3 regions of the Micromonospora sp. NPDC048842 genome follow, and region 3 is predicted to be linked to each of the others. Evidence: riboswitches for the same ligand, from Rfam matches in the RefSeq annotation. Region 3 holds a riboswitch; each other region holds the start of a gene.
What was found. A riboswitch is a leader RNA that binds a small molecule or an ion and turns the genes downstream of it on or off. The one in region 3 is predicted to bind cobalamin.
Positions count from the first base shown of each region.

Region 1: another riboswitch for cobalamin. It lies ahead of AB0C19_RS16995 (ribonucleoside-diphosphate reductase subunit alpha); the one in region 3 lies ahead of AB0C19_RS26175 (prenyltransferase/squalene oxidase repeat-containing protein).
Region 2: another riboswitch for cobalamin. It lies ahead of AB0C19_RS00040 (acyl-CoA thioesterase); the one in region 3 lies ahead of AB0C19_RS26175 (prenyltransferase/squalene oxidase repeat-containing protein).

Region 1 is NZ_JBEZGK010000010.1:198,552-204,209, forward strand. Features, by position in the region: gene AB0C19_RS16980 (aldo/keto reductase) at 1-812, shown strand, start outside; gene AB0C19_RS16985 (FadR/GntR family transcriptional regulator) at 823-1,545, opposite strand; gene AB0C19_RS16990 (enolase C-terminal domain-like protein) at 1,553-2,950, opposite strand; cobalamin riboswitch at 3,383-3,600, shown strand; gene AB0C19_RS16995 (ribonucleoside-diphosphate reductase subunit alpha) at 3,792-5,658, shown strand, end outside.
Region 2 is NZ_JBEZGK010000001.1:5,197-10,854, reverse strand. Features, by position in the region: gene AB0C19_RS00050 (copper chaperone PCu(A)C) at 1-564, opposite strand, end outside; gene AB0C19_RS00045 (copper resistance protein CopC) at 630-2,678, opposite strand; cobalamin riboswitch at 2,840-3,054, shown strand; gene AB0C19_RS00040 (acyl-CoA thioesterase) at 3,183-3,695, shown strand; gene AB0C19_RS00035 (zinc-dependent alcohol dehydrogenase family protein) at 3,805-4,797, shown strand; gene AB0C19_RS00030 (nucleotidyltransferase domain-containing protein) at 5,026-5,658, shown strand, end outside.
Region 3 is NZ_JBEZGK010000023.1:12,367-18,024, forward strand. Features, by position in the region: gene AB0C19_RS26170 (ABC transporter substrate-binding protein) at 1-513, opposite strand, end outside; gene AB0C19_RS26175 (prenyltransferase/squalene oxidase repeat-containing protein) at 728-2,161, opposite strand; cobalamin riboswitch at 2,266-2,388, opposite strand; cobalamin riboswitch at 2,441-2,570, shown strand; gene AB0C19_RS26180 (prenyltransferase/squalene oxidase repeat-containing protein) at 2,663-5,389, shown strand; gene AB0C19_RS26185 (LPXTG cell wall anchor domain-containing protein) at 5,386-5,658, shown strand, end outside.

The sequences.
Region 1 (5,658 bases), on a different contig from region 3:
ACGGCCTGGGCCTGTCCGAGCGACGCCTGGGCGCGGCCCTGCGCTCCCGCCCGCGCGGCGAGTACGTGGTGTCGACGAAGGTCGGCCGGCTGCTCGTGCCGTCACCGGAGACGGCGCACCGGCGGGACCCGGAGGGGTTCGCCGTTCCCGCCGACCACCGCCGGGTCTGGGACTTCAGCCGCGACGGCGTACGCCGTTCCCTGGAGGCGAGCCTTCGGCGCACCGGCCTGGACCGGATCGACGTGGTGTACCTGCATGATCCGGACGAGCATTGGGCGCAGGCCGCGCACGAGGCGATCCCGGCGCTGGTGGAGCTGCGGGAGCAGGGCGTCATCGGTGCCGTCGGTGCGGGGATGAACCAGTCAGCGATGCTGGCCCGCTTCGTTGCGGAGACCGACGTGGACGTGGTGATGTGCGCCGGCAGGTACACCCTGTTGGAGCAGGGCGCGCTGACCGACCTGCTGCCCGTCGCGCAGGCCCGCCACGTCGGTGTGGTGGTCGCCGGTGTCTACAACTCCGGGCTGCTGGCCCGGGACATGCCGCCGCCCGACGCCGTCTACGACTACCAGCAGGCGCCGGCAGAGGTGATCGACCAGGCCCGCCGGATAGCGCGGGTCTGTCAGATGTACGGCGTCACGCTGCCCCAGGCGGCGTTGGCGTTCGTCCGTCGTCACCCGGCCGTGGTCTCGACAGTGGTCGGCATGCGGGACGAGGCCCAGGTGGCCGAAACCCTGCGCCGGTCTGGTGGCGACGTCCCGGATCAGCTCTGGACGGCGTTGTACGACGAGGGACTGCTCGACGTGCAGCCGTGAGGGTCGGCCGTCACGACCGCGCCGTCACGATGCTGGCGTCAGCGTCGTCGGGTAACCCCTGCAACGACTCCTCCACGCCGATCAGGTGGTTGGCCATCCGGGTGCGCGCCCGCTCCGGGTCGCGCGCCACGAGGGCCTTCAGGATCGCCACGTGTTCGTGATGAGTGCGCAGGTCCGCGCCCTCCTCATGCAGACTCCGCCAGAGCCGGCCGCGGATGGTGCGCCCGGCGAACGCCTCGATCAGGCCGACGAGCACCGGATTCTCGGCGTGCACCGCGATGATCCGGTGGAAGGCGATGTCGATCTCCATGATCCGCTCGTGGTCCGGCGGTGACTGGCCGATCAACCGGGCCGCCTCGTCGAGCAGGTCACCCGCCTGGGCCAGGGCCTCGTCGGTGATCCTGGTCGCCGCCAGACAGGCGGCCTCGCACTCCAGCAGCCGGCGAACGGTGTGGATGTGCCGGGGGTCGCCCTGGCCCTGGAAGTCCACCACGAAACCCATCGGGGCCAGCAGTTGTGGCGCGTCGAGGTTGGTGACGTAGGTGCCGTCACCCTGGCGGATGTTGACGATGCCCAGGATCGACAGGGCCGACATCCCCTCGCGCAGCGACCCCCGCGAGACACCGAGCTGCTCGGCGAGGTCCTTCTCGATGGGCAACCGGTCCCCGGGCCGGAACTGCCCTTCGAGGATCATCCGCTTGATGCCGTTGACCACTTCGTCAGTGCGAGACATATTTCCCCTAGCGGCCGGCGGGGGTGGCCTTCCCACCCGCAGTCACGTACGCCGCCTCCGGAGATGACACGGTAGTCGGGTCTGTCGCGCCCCAGTAGTGGCCGTCGGGAAACCGGTAGAGCGCCACCGACTCCTGACGCATCCGAGTGGAGTAGCCGGGCTGGCTGGGCAGGACGTATCCGCTGCCGGAACCGGTGTCCCGGATGATGCACGGGTCGGTGAAGTGCTCGTGCAGATGGTCGACGAACTCGGTGACCCGGTTGGTGAGGTCTCCCGAGATCGCGACGTAGTCGAGCACCGACACGTGTTGGACCATCTCGCACAGGCCGACACCGCCGGCGTGTGGGCACACCGGGACGTCGAACTTCGCGGCGAGCAGCAGCACGGCGACGATCTCGTTGATGCTGGCCAACCGGCCGGTGTCGAGCTGGCAGAAGTCGATGGCCTCGGCCTGGAACAGCTGCTTGAACATCACCCGGTTGTGGCAGTGTTCGCCGGTGGCGACGCCGATCGGAGCGACGGCGCGGCGGACGGCTGCGTGGCCCAGGATGTCGTCGGGGCTGGTCGGCTCCTCGATCCACAGTGGCGTGAACTGGGCGAGGGCGGTGACCCAGTCGATGGCCTGACCGACGTCCCACACCTGGTTGGCGTCGATCATCAGGTTGCGATCCGGCCCGAGGATCTCGCGCGCGATAGCGCATCGGCGGATGTCGTCGTCGAGGTTTGCGCCCACCTTGAGCTTGACGTAGCCGTAGCCGGTGTCCACCGCCTCCTGGCACAGTCGGCGCAGCTTGTCGTCGCCGTAGCCGAGCCAACCCGCGGAGGTGGTGTAGGCGGGGTAGCCGGTGCGGTCGAGCTCGGCGAGGCGGGCGGCCTTCGTGCCCTCCTTGGCCCGCAGGATGGCCAGTGCCTCGTCGCGGGTCAGCGCGTCGGACAGGTAGCGCAGGTCCGCGATGTCGACGAGTTGCTCGGGGGACATGTCGACGAGCAGCCGCCACAGCGGCTTGTCGGCGACCCGGGCGACCAGGTCCCATGACGCGTTCAACACGGCCGCCAGGGACAGGTGGACGACGCCCTTTTCCGGGCCGAGCCAGCGCAGTTGCGAGTCGGAGGTGAGGAGGCGGTAGACCGCGCCCATGTCCGCTGCCATGGTCGCCACGTCCAGGCCCACCAGAAGCTGTGCCTGGTGGACTGCGGCCGCCGCGACGATGTCGTTGCCTCGACCGATGGTGAAGGTCAGGCCGTGCCCCGCGAGTGGCGCCCCCGCGCCGTCGACGCCGTCGGTGTGCAGGACGACGTAAGCCGCCGAGTAGTCGCCGTCCTTGTTCATGGCGTCTGACCCGTCAGCGGTCAGGGAGGTGGGGAAGCGGACGTCTTCGACGGTGACGGCAGTGATCTGCGGCATGCGCTCCTCGCCCGGCTAGGCTAAAGATCAGATGATCACTGGGAGTATACGGAGGGCTGCTCCAGCACGTCAACGATGTCGATCACCACTGACCCGCAGACGTATGATGTTTACGTCGCCGAGCCGCTCCGCCTTATCGCCCATCGTGCCGGTAGACGGGGGATGGTGGCGGGGGTGGCGGGGCGTGGAGATCGGATGTTCCACCTCGCGCCGAGGCATTGACGTCGACGTATGGGAGCACTTTGCGGTGCCGTGGCTCCGATACATCAAATCTTTGTCGACTGTCGACACTCGCGCGGAGAGTCCGGTCTCTGGTGCCCGGCTTCGGTCGGCGTGGGGTGGTTGGCCGCGGTGGTGACGGTGGTCACCGAGTGAGCCGCCGACACGCCCGAGACCGACATGTGGGGTGTGACAACGACTGCGTCCCTATATATGGTGTCGAGCGCAGCTGGTTCGGCCGCTCATCCAGTGCGGTCGAGGCAACAGGGAACCCGGTGGAAATCCGGGACTGTCCCGCAGCGGTGAGTGGGAACGACCGCCGTCATCAGCACTGGGCCACCAATCGGCCTGGGAAGCGACGGCCAGTAGGAGACCGGCGAGCCCGGTCGTGCCCGCGAGTCCGAAGACCTGCCAGCGCGCCGCGTACCCGCATCCGGGTGGGCGGCGGTCCGAGGCCGCGTGGGACGGCTGACGCCACCTGACCCACGCCGGGCTGGCGTGGCGTCCGTCGGTGTCTGTCTCCTCGCGTCCGGGCCACCAGGTCTCGAACTCCGAGGAGCGAGTGGTGACAGTCACCGAGGTAGTCCCGGCCAGCGGCGACGCGATCCTGCGGCGGACGCCGATGCGGGTCCGCAAGCGCGACGGCGGCACCGAACCAGTGGACGTGAACAAGATCGTCCGGGCGGTCGAGCGGTGGGCCGACGACCTGGCCGACGTCGATCCGATGCGGGTGGCCACCCGCACCATCAGCGGCCTCTACGACGGCGCGACCACTGCCGAACTGGACCGGCTGTCCATCCAGACCGCCGCCGAGATGATCGGTGAGGAGCCGCAGTACTCACGCCTCGCCGCGCGGCTGCTGGCCGGCTACGTCGACAAGGAGGTGCGTCGACAGGGCATCACCTCGTTCAGCGCGGCGATCCGGGTCGGCCACGCCGAGGGCCTGATCGGTGACGACACCGCCGCGTTCGTCGCCGCACACGCCGCGACGCTCGACCACGCCATCGACCCCGACGGCGACCGCCGGTTCGAGTACTTCGGCCTGCGCACCGTGTACGACCGCTACCTGCTGCGCCACCCCACCAGCCGACTGGTGCTGGAGACCCCGCAGTACTGGCTGCTGCGGGTGGCCTGCGGCCTGGCCCGGACGGCGGACGAGGCGGTCGGCTTCTACCGGCTGATGTCCAGCCTGGCCTACCTGCCCAGCTCACCGACCTTGTTCAACTCCGGGACGCGGCACACCCAGATGTCCTCCTGCTACCTGGTCGACTCCCCGCTCGACGAGCTGGACTCCATCTACCAGCGGTACGCCCAGGTCGCCAACCTGTCCAAGTTCGCCGGTGGCATCGGCATCGCGTACTCCCGGGTCCGCTCCCGGGGAGCGCTGATCCGGGGCACGAACGGGCAGTCCAACGGGATCGTGCCGTGGCTGCGCACGTTGGACGCGAGCGTCGCCGCGGTGAACCAGGGTGGCCGCCGCAAGGGCGCGGCCTGCGTCTACCTGGAGCCGTGGCACCCGGACATCGAGGAGTTCCTGCAACTGCGGGACAACACCGGCGAGGACGCCCGACGCGCCCACAACCTCAACCTGGCCAACTGGATCCCGGACGAGTTCATGCGCCGGGTCGAGGCCGACGAGCTGTGGTCGCTGTTCGACCCGCACGAGGTGCCCGAGTTGCCCGACCTGTGGGGGGAGCGGTTCGACGCCGCGTACCGGGAGGCCGAGGCGCAGGGCCGCTACGTGCGGCAGATCCCGGCACGGGAGCTGTACGGGAAGATGATGCGGACCCTCGCCCAGACCGGCAACGGCTGGATGACCTTCAAGGACGCCGCCAACCGGCTCTGCAACCAGACCGCCGAGCCGGGCAACGTGGTGCACCTGTCGAACCTCTGCACCGAGATCATCGAGGTGTCCAGTGACACCGAGACCGCCGTGTGCAACCTCGGCTCGGTGAACCTCGCCGCCCATCTCACCGCCGACGGCATCGACTGGGATCGGCTGCGTGCCACGGTGCGGACCGCTGTGACCTTCCTCGACCGCGTCATCGACATCAACTACTACCCGACCGCGCAGGCGGCGGCGAGCAACCCCCGCTGGCGGCCGGTCGGACTCGGACTGATGGGCCTACAGGACGCCTTCTTCGCGCTGCGGCTGCCGTTCGACTCGCCGGCCGCCCGGGAGCTGTCCACCCGGATCAGCGAGGAGCTGTACCTGACGGCGCTGGAGACCTCCGCCGACCTGGCGCGCGACTTCGGCGCGCACCCGGCGTACCCGCAGACCCGGGCCGCGCGGGGCCAGCTCCAGCCCGACCTGTGGGGTGTCGAGGGCACGCAGACCGCGCGGTGGGACGCGCTGCGTGAGCGGGTCGAGGCGTACGGGCTGCGCAACTCGCTGCTCGTGGCGGTCGCGCCGACCGCCACCATCGCCTCGATCGCCGGGTGCTACGAGTGCATCGAGCCGCAGGTGTCCAACCTGTTCAAGCGAGAGA
Region 2 (5,658 bases), on a different contig from region 3:
CATGCCCGGCATCGGCTCGCCGTGCCCGGGGGCGTAGCTCTCCTGCGCGCCGGTGAACGGCTTGGCCATGGCGCGGAACTGCTGGGTCTTGCCGTCGGCGAAGGTCAGGGTGACTGTCAACTCGTCGCCGGCCTGAACGGGCTTGGTGAGGTTCATCAGCATCAGGTGGTCGCCCCCGGGCTCCAAGGCGTGCGTGCTCTTGGCCTTGATCACGATGCCGCCCTGCTTCTGCCGCATGACCATCTTGCCGTCCTTCATGGCCATCTCGTGCAGCTCCATCGGCGACAGGGAAGTCGTGGCACTCGTCACCGTGACATCGGTGTCGCCGTCGTTGACCAGCGTCCCGAAGGCCGCAGTCATGCCCTTGTCGGCCGCCTTCACCCACGGGTCACGAATGCCGAGCACACCAGCGTCCGGGTTGGCGGAGGCCGACGCGGGCGGGCTCGCCTGCGCTGTCGACGGAGAGTCGGACGAGCCGCAGCCGGCGACGCCCACCGTCAGGATCGCGGCGGCGAGCATGGCGGCCGAGCGGCGGCGTGAAGCGTTCGGGCTGGTGGTGCGCATGTGATCTTCCTCCGATGGTTGCTGCTGGGAGGTTGGTCGGCCGCAGCTCGGAGAAAGTTCCGGACTCAGGGAACGTTGATCGTGAACTCCCCGGTGTGCACAGTGCCGGCGACCTGGAAGTCGAAGAAGGCCCGGTACCGGCCTGCACTCGGCGCGGTCAGCCAGAACTTCACAGTCCCGTCGACCAACTCCTGCTCGGGGTGGACGTGCACGTAGCCGAGGTCGCCCTCACGCACCACGACCAGGTGCCCGTACGCGCCCAGGTACCGCTCCAACTGCGCCGGTACGGTCGGGTCGGCGCTGACCTGGAAATGGATCGGCGCCGTCACCCCCACCGTCGGGGTGCCGGTCATCGACACCGCGTACGGACCAGCCGTAGCCTGTGCCGCCGCTGGCGGCAGCGCGGCCGGGGTGTGCGCGCCGGGCACTGTGTGGTCGACGCCCAGCACGAGGGGGATCTGGGTGCCGTTGGTCGCGGTGACGGAGAAGTCGGCGAAGACGCGGTAGCCCCCGGGCCGGGCCAGCGTCAGGGGGACGCTCCAGGTGCCGTCGGGTGCCATCGTCGGGTGCAGGTGCTGGTAGCCGGACAGGTCACGGCCGACCACGATCAGGTGCAGCGGCTTGTCGTGGACGACCGCGAAGGTCGTTGCCGGCTGCCGGTCGGTCCCGACGATGCGGAACCGGTAGTCGGCGGGTACACCGGGGGGTTGGGACCGCTCCAGCGGTTGCAGGGTGTACCCACCGGCGCTGACCGTCGTGCCGGTTGCCAGCGTCGCGCCCGTCGCGTCGTCACCCCGATGCGTGTGCGGCCCCGTACCGGCCGGGTGTTGGTGCCCGTCGGTCGCCGAGCCCACCTGCCCCGAGTCGGACGGTCCACCGGCCGACGGTCGTGAATTGCCGGTCGCCGGACTCTCGTCGGCGGTGCCGATACGGGCCAACCCGAACCCGGCCAGCAGAGCGATCACCAGCCCGCCGACGAGCAGCGCCAGGTGGGTGTTGCTCAACCGGGACCCAGGCGTCGCGGCGGCGAGGTCCGTGTCGGGCCGTGATCCGGTGTCGACCGTCGCCTCGCCGTCCGTGCTGGCGAGGGCCTCGGTCACCTGATCGGTAGGCGTCGGATCGACAGCAACGCCCGCGCGGGCCGTGACGACCGTGTCGCCCTTGCGCGCCGCCGGCACTGTGGCGGGCCGCCGCTTGTCGCTCGCGGTACGCGCGACGACGCCGGTCGCCGCGCCGGTCTTGCCCCCGACGGTCTTGCCAGCGCCGGCCCTGCCCCCGACGGTCTTGTCCCCGGCAGCTTTGCCGCCGACGGTCCTGCCAGCGCCGGCCCTGTTCGTGGCACGGGCGCCACCGCCGCGTCGACCGGAGGTCGCCGCCGAGGTACGGCCCCGGCCGGTGGGTGTGCCGGCGGATCGGCGACGCCAGACGACGAACCCGGCCACCGCCCCGACCGCCGCGACCGCCGCCGCCCAGCCGGCCCAGACCAGTGCCCCGGGACCGCTCTCCTCGGTCGACCCGGTCGACGGGGCCGCCGCAGCCGGCGGGGTCGACGGATCGTCCGCGGTGGTCGGCACCGCCGAGGCCTGCCCGGACGAGTTGTGCTGCTCGGTGGCGGCCACCAGAGCCGGGTCCGGTTGGGTCGACGGCGGGCTCCACCCCTTCGGCGCTGCCGTCACCCGCCCGTCGTAGCGGAAGGTCAGGGTGCCCCGCACGGTGTCGCCGTCCGAGGCGACCGACAGGTAGCTCACCGAGTACTGGCCCTTGGCGGGCAGGTGGGCGACGGACACCACCGCGGGGAACCCCGTCGTGTACTCCCGTGGCTCGAACTGCCCATTGACCAGGAAGTACTCGCGTACCGGCTTGTCCAGTGGCTTCGGCTCCCCATACGACCAGCCGTTGTCGACACGGACGCCGCCCGGGGCGGTGATCGTGAAGAACGCGTTGGCGGCGGCCTTCTCGGTGAAGTAGAGCCGCACCTCCGTCAACGGCTCGCGCACTGTGGCGCCGCTCGCCGGTGTGGACATGGCGAGGGTCCCGTGCGCTGCGGCGGGTTGGGCGGACGCGAGGAGAGCGACAGCCGAGGCGAGGAGGAACGCGAGGAGGCCAGAGACCACCCGCCCGCAAGTCTGGGGGAGACGACGCATCTGGATATCCTCACCCTCGCGAGACTTTTTTCAAGAGCTGACGATCTTCTTCCTCAGATGGCAAAAGTTGACGATCAGGTCATCCGTCGCCGCGGCAGGACGCCCCGGGTGGACACATTCCCTGGCCAGCTATGCTCGCCGACGGCGCTGGTTCGCCCCGTCGTGACCGGCGGGGCGTCGTAAGAGGGAACCCGGTGAAAATCCGGGGCTGCCCCGCAGCGGTGAGTGGGAACGACCGCCGTCATCAGCACTGGGCCAGTGGCCTGGGAAGCGACGGCCAGTAGGCGACCGGCGCGACCGGTCAGGCCCGCGAGTCCGAAGACCTGCCGGCGCCGCGTACACAACCGTGTGCGCTGCCGTCGGTCTCGCGGGTGGGCTGAGCGGGTGACGGGCCGCGCGTGTGGTGCACGGCCAGGTCCTCGTCAGCGTGTCCGTGACCCGGCGGTGTGGTTTCCCGAGGGACGGACTACCGCTGTGCACGACACCACCACCATCGCCGGCCGCGCGCCGTCGGCGTCGCACCTGACCCTTTCGCAGATCATGGACCAGCACCACACCAACCTGATGGGTACGGTGCACGGCGGCCGGATCCTCAACCTCATCGACTCCGTCGCCGGTGTGGTCGCAGCCCGGCACTCCGACGGGCCGGCGGTGACCGCCGCCATCGACGAGACGGCGTTCCTCCGCGCGGTGCGGGTCGGTGACGTGGTGCACGTCGATGCCCGGATCACCTGGGCCGGCCGCAGCTCGATGGAGGTGGCCGTCAAGGTGACCGCCGACCGGTGGGACCGGGCGGTGCCGCCCACCGACGTGGCCACCGCCCACCTGGTCATGGTCGCCATCGACGACGACGGCCAGCCTCGGACGGTGCCACCGCTGCTACCGGAGACCGACGGAGACCGGCGACGGTACCGGGAGGCGGAGATCCGTCGGAAGCACCGACTGGCGCTGCGACGCGCGCTGCTCGACGGCGCCGAAGACGACTGACCCGCGCTCGGGCCCGCCCGTTGCGGCGCTGGCGCGGTCCGAGGAACCCGCCCCGCCGCCTATCCGGTCGGATAGCGTCCACGTGAAGCCTCGATCACGGAGAGTGTGGATGGTTATGCGCGCTGCGGTGCTGCGGGAGTTCGACGTTCCGCTGACGGTCGAGGAGATCGATCAACCCATCCCCGGGCGCGGGCAGGTGCTGGTGCGGGTAATCGCCAGCGGGGTCAACCCGCTCGACACGAAGATCCAGGCAGGTAAGGCCGCGCACGCGCGCGTCGAGCTGCCTGCGGTGCTCGGCCTGGACCTCGCCGGCGTCGTCGCGGCGGTCGCCGCGGACGTGACCGGCTTCGAGCCGGGAGACGAGGTGTACGGGCTGTGCGGGGGCGTCGGCGACCTCCAGGGCTCGCTGGCCGAGTACGCCGCCGTGGACGCTCGACTGCTGGCCCACAAGCCGAGGAGCCTCTCGATGCGGGAGGCCGCCGCGTTGCCCCTGGCGGCGGTCACCTCCTGGGAGGGGTTGGTCGACCGGGCCGGAGTCCGCGCCGGGCAGAAGGTCCTGGTGCACGGCGGTGCCGGCGGTGTCGGACACGTGGGCGTGCAGCTTGCCCAGGCGAGAGGCGCCGAGGCGTATGCCACTGGCGGGCCGGCGAGCCTGCGGGTGATCGAGAGTCTGGGCGCGGTGCCGATCGACTACACAGCGAGCAAGGTCGAGGAGTACGTCGAGAGGTACACCGGCGGCGAGGGCTTCGACATCGTGATGGACAACGTCGGCGGCGCGACGCTCGACGCGTCGTTCGCGGCGGTACGCACCTACCACGGGCACGTCGTCAGCGCGCTGGGCTGGGGCTCACACTCGCTCGCCCCGCTGTCGTTCCGAGGCGCGACCTACTCCGGCGTGTTCACCCTGCTGCCGATGCTCACCGGGCGCGGCCGCGAACACCACGGCGACATCCTGCGCGAGATCGCGACGCTGGCCGACGCTGGTGCGTTGCGCCCGCGACTGGATCCGCGCACGTTCACGCTCGACAGGGTCATGGACGCCCATCGGCTGGTCGCCGACGGCACCGCCGAGGGCAAGGTCGTCGTGGACGTCCCTGGTTGAGCCGAGCCGTTCGTTCACACCGAAGGGGTCAGCACTGGGATCCTGGTTGTCGCTCCGGTGACGTCTGCCCATGCCGAGATTCGTGCTCTACGGCGACGAGTACGGGCCTGGGTCGCAGGTTGGCCGGACCACCATGAGCACTTCTTCGTCGAAGAGCCGAACCTCACGGACGCGGAGTGCTCGAAAAGGGTGGCGCGTGCGGGGCGGTGGTTGGGTAGCGTCCCGGGCGTGATCGATCTTGTTGAGCGGCATACGGTTCTCGCCGTTGTGGTCGGGTCGCGGGCGTACGGGCTGCATGACCGGGACTCCGACTACGACCGGCGTGGCGTCTATGTAGCGCCCACGCGGGCGTTCTGGCACCTCGACAAGCCGCCCACTCACCTCGACGGTCCGGCGGTGGAGCAGTTCTCCTGGGAGTTCGAACGCTTCTGCGTCCTGGCCCTGCAGGGCAACCCGACAGTCCTGGAGGTGCTCTGGTCCCCGCTGGTCGAGAGAATCACCGTCGACGGGGAATGGTTGCTGGCCGCACGGCAGGCGTTTCTGTCGAGGCGGGTGGCGGAGACCTACGGCAACTACGCCCGGGATCAGCTCAACCGAGTGGCGGCACGCCGTGAGCGCACCGGCGAGACGAACCACAAGCAGGCCATGCACATGATCCGGCTGCTGGTCGCCGGGGCGCATGTGCTGCGTACCGGGGAGGTGCTGGTCGACGTTCGTCACCTGCGTGACCGGCTGCTCGCGGTGCGGCGTGGCGAGCTGCCCTGGGATGAGGTTGCCGCCTGGGCGGCGGACCTACTGGCTGAGCTCGCCGACGCGACCGCCACCACCACGCTGCCCGACCAACCCGACCGGGTTGACGTG
Region 3 (5,658 bases):
CGCCGGCACGATGCCGAGGGTGAGCCGCTGTAGGAACGGCGCGTACGGGTAGCGCAGCCGGAACACCACAGTTGCCGCGTCGGGCGCGGTCACCGACTCGACCATGTCCAGGTCGGAGCGGAGCGTCGAGTCGACGGTCGGATCCAGCACGGCCTGGTACGTGAAGACGACGTCCTGGGCGGTCAGCGCGCTTCCGTCGTGGAACTGCACGCCGTCGCGGAGCTTCGCGGTCACTGTGCGGCCGTCGGGTGACAGCTCCGGCAACGCCGTGGCCAGACCGGCGACGAGGCGGTTGTCGGCGTCCCGGCTGACGAGGCCGTCGAAGATCAGCGAGGCGCCGTCGACGCCGTAGTTGAGCACCGGGTTCAACGCGTCCGGCTCGTCGGAGGTGGCGACGACAAGCGTCGCGCCGCCGGCTGAGCCGTCGGGGTTGGCAGGGGCCGAGCACCCGGCGAGGACGAGCATCCCCGCCGCCGCGGTCGACGCCACGAGGCGTCGGAAGGTCGGACGCATCCGGGTCACAGAGGGCTCCTGTGGTGTGGGGAGGATCGTTTGTCGGGTGGGCGCGGCGCCGCAACCGTTGATCATCACGGTGACACAGTTGCAAGTCTTTGGCAATTACCAGAGACATGCAGCATGTCGCTGATCAACAACCGACCATCAGTCGGGCGGGTGGCCAGCGGCGGCGGGTGAGCCGCCGCCGGCCACGTCAGCGCCCGGACGACAATCAGACCCCGTAGCGCAGGTAGATGGTGTCGCCCACTGTCACTGTCGTGCCACGGGTCGCGGTGGCCGGGGTCCCCCCGTCCCTGGACACCTTCCAGGTGGAGGAGCCGCTGTTGGCCAGGCCGTTGATCGAGGTGATGGTGCCGGTGCCGCTGGTCGGGTTGAGGGCGGTGACGCAGCCGCTGGGGGCGGCTGCGCTGATGGCGGCGTCCAGCACGGTGCCGAGGGTGGTGGTGGCGGCGGTCGGCGTCAGCGTGACCGCGCACGGCTTGATGCTGCCGCTGCCATTGTCAATGATCACGGCGAGCCGGGTGGCGGTGCCGGCGGTGAATCCGCTCGCCGCGACCCAGGTGGGCGCGCCGGCGGTGACCGGGGTCGGGGGAGCGGCGGTGTAGCCCGCGCCGGCCAGGGCCCGCACCGCGTCGATGGAGGCGTACGCCGACGGCGTGGTGTTTGTGGTCAGGTACTTGAAACCGCCGCCGGTCAGCTGCTGGGCCCGCAGGAAGTCGATAGGGGTCTTGCCGGCGGTGGTGGTGAAATCGGAGCCCTGGCTGGGAATGCCGCAGGCGTTGAGCCCGGAGACGGCCCACGCGTTGGAGTCGGTGTTGACACCGAACATCGAGGTGAAGGCGCCCGAGGCGTTGACGAGCTTGCCCTTGAGGAAGTTCTTCGCCTGCACGACGTCGGTGTCGGTGTTGGGGACACCGGCGACGCAGAGGGCGGCCATCGCGGCGCCGGTCATGTCGATGTCGCTGGCGGCGGCGAGTTGGCTGGGGTTGCCCTCGGCCTGGGTGAAGGTCCAGCCGCCGTCGTTGTGCTGGTTGTTGCGGATCCGGGTGACCGACAGGTTGAGGAGCGCCTGCGGTACGCGGGCGGCACCGGCCTGGGTCTTCGCGCCGGCCAGGGCGAGGGTGGCGAATACGGTGCCGTTGACGTTGGCCGGCGGGCCGTAGTAGCCGGCCGAGCCGGTCTGCCAGTAGGCGATGGTGTCGGCGATCAGGTTGCGGGCGGGGGAGACGCGAGCGGGGTCGATGCCGGCGGCATAGGCGTTCAGGACACCGCGCTCGTAGTCGGTGACGACAGGGGAGGTGCTCGGCCAGGACGCGGCGGAGAGTTGGTTGCGGTACACGGTGCGGGCGTTCTTTGTCGTGTCGCCGGAGGGGTAGACGTCCACCGCCGCGACACCGGCGGGGGCGAACGCGCTGAATACCCACTCGTTCGACAGCCCGCCGCTGGCGTAGCTGCCGTCGGCTGCCTGGAGGGTGCGCAGGTAGGCGACGCCGTTGGTCTTGGCGGTGGCGATCTGCGCCGCCGTCGAGGTCGCGGCGGCCGGTGCGGCACCGGTCGCGACAGCGACGACAGTGGCGATCAACGCGGCGGCGGGAACCGTCGCGAGACGTCTCCGGCGACTGCCGGAGGAAAGGCGCGAGGACATCGGGTCTCCTTGGGGGTACGGGGCACGACTGCCTCGACCCGGGGCCCAACGGGAGAGCCGGCGGAGCGGGGCGGGCCGGCCGCAGGACGCGTGGGACGGATACCGCAGGTGCTGCGTCACCACGTGGGTAGTCGGGCTCGGGACGGCCAACCGTCCTCACCGTTGCGCGTCAGCCCCGGATTTCCACCGGGTTCCCCCACGCGATGACGCGGTCACCGTATGGGAGGAAGTCCCTACCGCGCGCTGTTAGGTACATGACACGTTCTCGCGTTGACGGGGTGGTTGCTGCTGTGGTCCGATGACCGCGATCCAGCAGTCAGGGGAAGCCGGTCAAAGTCCGGCGCTGGCCCGCAGCCGTAGGTCCCAATCGGGACGAGTCGGATTACCTGGCTGGATAGAGCACCGCAGCGCCGTCGAGGTACACGGCGCGGAGCCAGATTTCCGGGACTTGTCCTCGGGGTCCGCGTCCGCGCCTGCGCCGCTACCCCTGAGAGAGTCGCCATGTCCCCACTGGTCAGTCGAACGTCGCGGACTCCCGCGCCGTGGTTGGCGCTCGTCGCCGCGGTGCTGCTCGGCGCGTTGGCGCTCGTGGTGCCGACCCGTGCGGCGCTCGCCGATCCGCTGGAGGCGTGCACCCCCACCCAGGGCGCGATCGTGGTGGTCGACTTCGGGGCGTGGGGTGGGCCGCTGCTGCGGGGCTGCGACGCCGCCCCGACCACCGGTCTGGACCTGCTGCACGAGGCGGGCTTCACCACGACCGGCACCGCCCATGACGGGCCCGGGTTCATCTGCCGGATCGGCTCACCCGCCTTCGACGCCGGCGCCGAACGCCCGACGCCGGCCGACGAGGCGTGCCAGTTGACCCCGCCAGCGACGGCCTACTGGTCCTACTGGATCGCCCCGGCCGGGCAGGACCACTGGACCTACAGTCCACTCGGGGCGATGGCGCAGCGACCGGGGCCGGGCGAGGTCGAGGCGTGGGTCTTCGGCGGCACCGACATCGGCGGCTCCACCGGGGCGCCGAGCTTCACCCCCGCGTCGGTGCGCGCGAGCGGCCCGACCCCGAGCGCGACAGCGACCCCGACAGCGACCCCGACGGGGACACCCGAACCGGCGCGGCCGACGGAAGCCCAGGTCAAGGCCGTCGCGAGCTACCTGGTGGGGCAGTTGACCGATGGCGACCACGTCGACAACTGGGGTGTCGACTACCACCGGACCATCGCCGTCGCCACAGCGCTGGCCGGGACCGGCGGTCAGGCTCAGACCCTGACGAAGGTCGTCGACTACCTCCGGACGCACGTCGACGCCGCGATCTTCCCCAACGGTGACACCGCCGCGCCGCACGCCGGTAACGTCGCCGACCTCGCGCTCCTCGCCACGATCATCGGCGGCGACCCCCGTGCGTTCGGCGGCCGGGATCTGATCGCCACGCTCACCGACCACGTCTGCGCCGCGACCGACATCGCCGCTGGCTGTGCCGCTGCCGGTGACTTCGCCGGATCCGCCGGCCCGATGAGCCACGCGAGCGCGCTGCTCGCGCTCAAGCGGGCCGGCGTCACCCCGCCCGCCGCGACCGTCTCCCGGCTGACAGCGCAGCAGTGTGCGACCGGCGCCTTCGCCGGCGGATGGCTCAGCCCGACCGATGCCTGTGATCCGGACCTCGCCGCCACGGCCCTGGCCGTCCTGGCGCTGCACACACTCGGCGGGCACGACGCGGCGCTGAATTCGGCAAAGGCGTTCCTGTCCGGCGCGCAGGAGCCCGACGGCGGCTACCAGCCGTACGCCGGCGCGGGGGTCACCGACACCTACTCCACCGGGTACGCCGCGCAGGCCCTCGCCGTGCTGGGCCTCGCCGACCGGGCCGCTACCGCCACCGGCCTGCTGGTCGGCCGGATCACCACCGGCGGTGGGCTCAGCCCCGACCCGAGCAACCCGGACGCCGACCTGGCCGCCACGACCGGTGCCGCGCTCGCGCTGGCCGGCAAGAACCTGGCCAGCCTGGGTGCGCCGCCACCGCCGGCCGGGCCGCGACCCGACCTGGTCAAGGGGGTGTCCTACCTCGTCGCGTCGACCAACCTGATCGACGGCAGGTACTACGAGTCGTTCCCCGGCTTCCCCGACTTCGGGTTGAGCATCGACGGCGCCTACGCCCTGGCCGCCACCGGCGGGGACGACGCCAAGCTGCGGGCGATCGTCGAGTTCCTGCGCGGCGGCGGCGCGGTCGGCGACAGCGGATTCACAGTCGACACGTGGCTCGGCATCGGTACCGACTACGCCGCTGGCGGCGCGATCGGCAAGGTGGCCCTCCTCGCCCAGGTCACCGGGTACGACCCGCGTGCCTTCGGCGGACACGACCTGATCGCCGCGCTCGGTGACGTCACCTGCGCCAAGCTCGACATGCAGGCCGGCTGCGCCGGGGCCGGCAACTACCGGTACGCCACATCGGTGTTCGGGCAGTCGCTCGGCATCATCGCGCAGCGCCGCGCCGGACAGGGCGAGGCCGCCGCCAAGCCGATCGCCTTCCTGAAGGGCCTCCAGCGCGCCGACGGATCGTTCCCCAGCCTCATCCCGGCGGCGGACGCCGACCGGGACGTCGACAGCACCGCGATGGCAGCGATGGCTCTCGCGTCGTCAACCGACGACCCGGCCGCGGTCAGCGCCGTCGACAAGGCGTTGAGCTGGATCGCGTCGACACAGAAGGCACACGGCGGTTTCCCCGGCGCGGCCGGCGACTCCACCAACTCCACAGCGCTCGCGATCCAGGGCCTCACCCTGCGCGGCGACACCTACGCCCGACAGGCCGACAAGGCACTGTCGTTCCTGGCCGGTCAGCAGAACGACGACGGCGGGTTCACCGTCGCCGCCGGGGGGCAGGCCGGCTCGGACGTACGCGCGTCCACCCAGGTCGTCGGCGGCGCGACAGGCATCTCGTTCGCCACCCTGACCCGGGACGTGCACGAACTGCCGGGCCCGGACCCGTCCGCCACCCCGACCCCGACGCCCACGCCCACCGCGAGCCCGTCGTCGGCGTCGCCGTCTCCGTCCGTGGCTCCCAGCGTGACCCCCTCGTCGCCCGGCACCGGCGGGCACTCGTCGGGCAACCTGCCCCGTACTGGCTGGTCGATCGTCACGATCACCCTGCTGGCGCTGGTGCTCGTCGTCGCGGGCATCCTGCTGCGGGTCTCCGCACGCCGTCGCGCTGTCGCCGACCAGGGCGGCCTGTCGTGACGGCCCGCAGGTGGCGCCGCTCGACAGTGGCGCTGACGATCGTCGGCGCGCTGGCGGTGACGCCCACGCCGGCGCTGGCCGACCCGCTGCCGATCGGGCAGTGCACCACCTCGTCCGGGGTGATCCTCGCTGTCGACTTCAGCCGCTGGGGTGGGCCGCTCCTGCGGTCCTGCGGCACCACCCCGACCACCGGTTACCAACTGCTCAACCAGGGCGGCTGGCGCACCACCGGAACACAGCACGACGGGCCGGCGTTCATCTGCCGGATC